DNA from 2 places in the Collinsella sp. AM40-7AC genome. Region 2 is predicted to be linked to the other one. Evidence: riboswitches for the same ligand, from Rfam matches in the RefSeq annotation. Region 2 holds a riboswitch; the other holds the start of a gene.
The links. A riboswitch is a leader RNA that binds a small molecule or an ion and turns the genes downstream of it on or off. The one in region 2 is predicted to bind thiamine pyrophosphate.
Positions count from the first base shown of each region.

Region 1: another riboswitch for thiamine pyrophosphate. It lies ahead of thiC (phosphomethylpyrimidine synthase ThiC); the one in region 2 lies ahead of thiM (hydroxyethylthiazole kinase).

Region 1 covers NZ_QSGK01000003.1:226,557-229,588, forward strand. Annotated here, with positions in the region: gene DW892_RS04075 (YaaA family protein) at 1-691, shown strand, start outside; gene DW892_RS04080 (hypothetical protein) at 732-1,247, opposite strand; TPP riboswitch at 1,310-1,426, shown strand; gene thiC (phosphomethylpyrimidine synthase ThiC) at 1,418-2,752, shown strand; gene thiD (bifunctional hydroxymethylpyrimidine kinase/phosphomethylpyrimidine kinase) at 2,945-3,032, shown strand, end outside.
Region 2 covers NZ_QSGK01000009.1:74,498-77,529, reverse strand. Annotated here, with positions in the region: gene DW892_RS08285 (LysR family transcriptional regulator) at 1-760, opposite strand, end outside; gene DW892_RS08280 (HAD-IIB family hydrolase) at 771-1,679, opposite strand; TPP riboswitch at 1,843-1,953, shown strand; gene thiM (hydroxyethylthiazole kinase) at 2,005-2,844, shown strand; gene DW892_RS08270 (thiamine-binding protein) at 2,848-3,032, shown strand, end outside.

The DNA.
Region 1 (3,032 bases), on a different contig from region 2:
TATCGAGCGGAATGAAGGCAGCGGAGGTCTGCAGGCGCTCTGGAACGTGAGCGACAAACTGCTGGGGCCTTGCCTCAACACCCTGCATGAGTTTGGGCCCATCCTGAAAAACGGCGATCTCGACAATCCCGCACTCGCCCGTCACCTCTCCCCTGCCGTCATGTCCTATCACGGCATTCAATACCAGAGCATGGCACCCGAGGTGATGGATTCCGCGCAGCTCGCATGGCTGCAAGACCATCTGTGGATCCTATCGGGCCTTTACGGATGCGTACGCCCCTTTCATGCCGTTGAACCGTATCGGCTGGAGATGGGCGCGAAGCTTGCCGTCGACGATGCCCGAGACCTCTATGCGTTTTGGGGCGACAAGCTCGCACGGGCCATCGCTCCGGCAGGCTCCAACGCTACGATCGTCAACCTCGCCAGCGCGGAATACGCCAAAGCCGTTCTGCCCCGCCTCACCACCGATGCCACGGTCGTCACATGCCTCTTTGGCGAAGGCATCCGCAACGGCAAGCCCATCCAGCGCTCGACCGCCAGCAAAAAGGCACGCGGCTCCATGGTGCGCTGGATGGCAGAAAACAAGCTCGAGGATGTAAGCGGGCTCACCGCGTTCGACGTTGGTTATCGCCACTTTCCCGAGCTTTCAAATAAAAACACTTTGGTCTTCCTGAACGAACAGACCTTGTAGGATCACCGCTACCTTTGAATGTGCCGCCTAGGCACGGCGTCTATTCCGCCAAGCCGTCGGCTTTGGTAATTTCATTTGTCGAGCCGTCCTGATAGGTAATCTTGACATGCTCAACCTCGGACACCGCAACACCCGTCGGAGGCTCCAGGCGCCATTCCGTCAGCGCAATGTCCATGGTCGTGGGAACGTCCCCCTGATCTTTGAGCTCGACCGACAGCGTCTTAAGCGACGCATCGAAGGTCACGCGCTCGATCTCTTCACCAGGAATGGAGCCACCGCTCAGCTGCAGCTGCACAAACTCGTCGCGCGGATACCAATAGTCGCCCGGCGCGGCCACCGTGTTACCACCAGCGACCTTCACCGTCATGATCGGCAGGGCATCGTCGGCCTCAAACTCCCAGGCAGCGCCGCCGCGACCACCATACGTCCAGATACAAAAGGCAATCACCAGCACGGCAAGCACCGCAAAGCCAATCGCGACAAGGCCATGGTGCGCACGGCTTTCCTCGGCCGATACATCCCATTGCGTCTCTCGATATAGATGCTTGTCTTCCATGTTCGCCTCCCCACAGGCACGCTCGTTGGCCCAATCGTACCCATTCAGGCTATACTTGAGCCCATGACATAACGGGGAGCTTGCAGGACAAGACGACAGGCTGAGATTGGGCGCGCCCGCCCTGACCCGCAAACCTGATATGGGTAATGCCAACGAAGGGAGCCGTGCCAATGAGCACACAGACCGAGCCCAAGCTCGTCACACAAATCGACTTCGCCCGCGCCGGGCAGATCACACCGCAGATGAAGGAGGTCGCCGAGCGCGAGCATCGCGACCCCGAGTACATCCGCGAGCGCGTGGCCGACGGTCGCATCGCCATTCCCGCCAACATCGTGCATATCAAAAAGGGCATGCGCGCCTTTGGTGTCGGCGAGGGCCTGGCCACCAAGGTCAACATCAACCTGGGCATCTCGGGCGACAAGGCCGATGCCGCCGAGGAGTGGAAGAAGGTCAAGATCGCCGAGGACTTTGGCGCCGACGCCATCATGGACCTCTCCAACTCGGGCAAGACGCGCCAGTTCCGCCAGCAGCTCATCGACGAGACGCCGCTCATGGTGGGCACGGTGCCCATGTACGACGCCATCGGCTACATGGAAAAGCCGCTGGTCAAGCTTACCAAGGACGACCTGCTCGAGGTCGTGCGCGCACACGCCGAGGATGGCGTGGACTTTATGACCATCCACTGCGGCATCAACAAATCGGTCATCAAGACCTTTAAGGAGACCGGCCGCCTGATGAACATCGTCAGCCGCGGCGGCTCGCTGCTGTTTGGCTGGATGGAGGTCACCGGCAACGAGAACCCCTTCTACGAGTTTTACGACGAGGTGCTCGAGATCTGCCACGAGTACGATGTGACGATCTCGCTCGGCGACTCCTGCCGCCCGGGCTGTCTCTACGACTCCAACGACGCCACCGAGACCGCCGAGATGATCGAGCTGGGCAAGCTGTGCAAGCGCGCCTGGGCCGCCGGCGTCCAGGTCATGGTCGAGGGCCCGGGCCACATGGCGCTCGACGAGATTGCCGCCAATATGAAGCTGCAGAAGCGTCTGTGCCACAACGCCCCGTTCTATGTGCTCGGGCCGCTGGTGACCGATATCGGCGTGGGCTACGACCACATCACCGCCGCCATCGGTGGCGCCATCTCCGCCAGCTCCGGTGCCGACTTCCTGTGCTACGTGACGCCTGCCGAGCACCTGTGCCTGCCCAACGCCCAGGATGTGCTCGACGGCCTCATGGCCACCAAGATCGCCGCACACGCCGCCGACATCGCCAAGAAGGTGCCACACGCCCGCGACATGGACGACAAGATGGGCCAGGCACGCCGCAAGCTCGACTGGGATGCCATGTGGGAGTGTGCTCTCGACCCAGTTACGGGCAAGAAGCGCTACGAGGAGTCACCCGCTGCCACCGAGGGCACTTGCACCATGTGTGGCAAGATGTGTGCCGTCCGTACCGTTAACAAGGTGTTCGAAGGCACGACGATCGACCTCGGCATGGAGGACTAGCCTTATCGCCGCGATTCGCCGCGATCGCCTATAGGCTCACCGCAGCACCTGCCAATTGTTAACTTGTGAACATTTGCCTGCATTTGCGTAAAGATTGCATCGCCCGCCCGGGTTCGGAATACAGCCGGCCCGGGCATCTTTATAATGCGGGGTAAAAGACCCATTTGAATCCGACCGGACAAGGGAGCGAACATGGATCGCAGCAAGGTACCCGCCGTTCTATCCATCGCAGGATCCGATTCCAGCGGTGGCGCCGGCATTCAGGCAGACATCAAGACCA
Region 2 (3,032 bases):
CATGGCTGATCACGCCCGAACACACCGTGTAACCGTTAAGGCCCATAGCTAGGTTGAACAGCGTCGCACGGTCGCGCACGCGGATATTCTTGCGGCGCTCAAAGGTCGAGGTCAGCTCCTCGGAATAGTAAAACGAGTTGTAGCTGCCCTGCTCATAGGACAGGAACGGGTAGTCTTCCAAGTCCTCGAGCGTCACACTCGAGCGACCCGCCAGCGGATGGTCGGAGCACACAAAGACATGCGGCGTAGCGCAGAAGAGTCCTTCGAATACGAGCTCGTTGGCCGCCAGCATGCGCTCGATGACCTCGCGATTGTGCTCCGACAGATACAGGATGCCGAGCTCGCTTTTCATATGCGCGACGTCCTCGATAATCTCGTGGGTCTGCTCCTCGCGCAGGGTAAAGTCGTAGCGCGCGGCATCGAACTCGCGGATCACATCGACAAATGCATTAACGGCAAAGGAATAATGCTGGCAGCTCACACTAAAGTGCGGCACCTGCTCGGACGTGCCTTTGTACTTGCCCTCGAGCAGGTCGGCCTGGTCGAGCACCTGGCGCGCGTAGCCCAAGAAGGTCTCGCCTTCCTCGGACACAATGACGCCCTTGTTGGTGCGCTCAAAGATGTGTACACCCATCTCGTTTTCGAGATCGCGAATTGACGCGGTAATCGAAGGCTGCGACACAAAGAGCCGGCGCGAGGCCTCGGTGATGCTGCCGCATTCGGCAACTTTGACGACATATCTGAGCTGCTGGAGCTTCATGGCTTTCTCCCTAGACGTTCGTGACGTCGAAACCCGTCGCGTCCATCTGACGCATAAACGACGGCATCTCCCCCGTCGCGGCGCAGGCGGCAATCTGATGCAGAGCCCCGGCAACCGCATCATCTGCCGCAGCGCCGATATGCCAGCGCGCGGCAGCCGTGACGGCCTCGTTGGCATTGGCGACTGCAACGGAATTGGGAACGGCATCGATCATGGGCAAATCGTTATCGGAATCGCCGAATACGGCCACCTCGTCGGGCGTCAGGCCCAAAGCGCGCGCCAGCTCCAGCGCGGCACAGCCCTTGTCCCAGCCGGTCGGAAGAACGTCGAACAGGCGCACGCGGTTGTTGGGAAACACGAGCGAGAGCTCCGGCACCTCGGCGGCAACACGCTCGCGCAGCTCGGCGAGCTCCTCGCGCGAACGGGCACTCCAGATATTCGCCTTGTATACCGGGGCATCGTCAACGACAGGGCGACAGGGAGCCTCTTCGCCCTTGAGCCACGCGTTGCCGCCTGACTCCATGGCGCGACGCACACGCTCGGGATCGCTTGTCACGCAATAGGCGTCGTTGTCCCAAAAGTCATCACCCAGACGGTAGACCTTCAAATAGGTATCGTCGGTCTCTTGCTCCAGGTAGTCGGCCAGGCGCATAAGGGCATCGTTATCAGTTGCGCGCGAGGCAACCGCCTCGCCATCGACAAACATCACCTGGCCGTTGCAAAACGCACCGGTCGAGAAGCACTCGGAGCGATTGCGGAACATCCAGCTCATCGCGGACGGCTGGCGACCCGAAACCGGGCCAAAATGCAGGCCCGCCGCCTGCATGGCATGAATGCCCTCGATGGCGCAGTCGCTGGCGCCATCGTGTCCAGCAGGAATCAGCGTATCGTCCATATCGGTCAGAACAAGTTTGATCATAAGGTCCCCTCGGTCATTCTTTATCCCGTCTATTGTAACGACCTGCCAATAAGGGACAGGTTTATCTTGGCAGGTTTTATCTGGTAAAATGCAGCGCCCCTGTTGCCACCTGCCAAAATAAACCTGTCCCATATTGGCAGGTGCGCTAGTATAGGGAACAACAGATTCGATGCGGGAGTGCCGGCGGTGCAAACCACAAGGCTGAGAGGGCATAGGGCCCAATCCTTTGAACCTGTCAGTTAATGCTGGCGTAGGGAGCATGCCGCCTTTACAGGGGCGCTGTCTATGCACAGCGCCCCTTTTCTATGCCAAGGAGGCATGTGCAGTGATTGATTCGGAACAGCTTAAGCAACATATGGTCAAGGCCGTAGAGGAGATTCGAGCCACCAATCCGATGGCCGGCTCCATCACCAACACGGTGACGATCGACTTTGTCGCCAACGCGCAGCTCGCCGTGGGCGGTTCGGCCGCCATGGTCTATCTGCCCGACGAGGGCGAGGCGCTCGTTGCCGGCGGCGCCGCCATCTATCTCAACATGGGCACGCTCTTCCCCATCTACGAGCAGACGATTCCCCGCGCGGCCAAGGCGGCACACGACGCCGGCAAGCCCTGGGTGCTCGATCCGGTGGGTCTGGGCATCGGTAGCCTGCGCACCCAGCTGGTAAACGAGCTCAAGCAGTACAAGCCCGCCATCGTACGCGGCAACGCCTCCGAGATCATCGCACTCTCCGGCCTGTGGGGTCTTGAGGGCGAGTCGGCCGATCTGAGCCGCGTACGTGGTGTCGATACCACCGACACGGTCGACGCCGCCCGCGATGCCGCCGTGGCGCTCGCTCGCTACACCGGCGGCGCCGTTGTGGTCTCGGGCGAAGTCGACCTGATTACCGACGGCACGACCGTGGCCAAATCCCACGGCGGCAGCCCGCTCATGTCCAAGATTACCGGCTGCGGTTGCTCGCAGGGCGGCGTGCTGGCCGTGTACGCCTGCGCTGCCGATCCGTTTACGGCAGCCGTCTGCGGTACCGCCGTCTACAACGTCGCCGGCACGCGTGCCGCCGCCGTCGCCGATGCCCCGGCAAGCTTTAAGGTCGCCTTTATCGACGAGCTCTACCGCGCAACCGCCCAAGACATCGCCGATAACCAACTCGAGCTCGAGGAGGCATAAGCCATGTCCGAGCCCGCAACCAATGCCGGCATGAACACGCTCGTCGCTGTGGCCATCGCCCCGTGCGGCACCGGCGATGAACTGTCCGCCGAGGTCGCCGAGGTCGTGCGCGTCATTCGCGAGAGCGGCCTTCCCAACCGCACCACCTCGATGTTCACCGAGATCGAGGGCGACTGGGACGAGGTCAT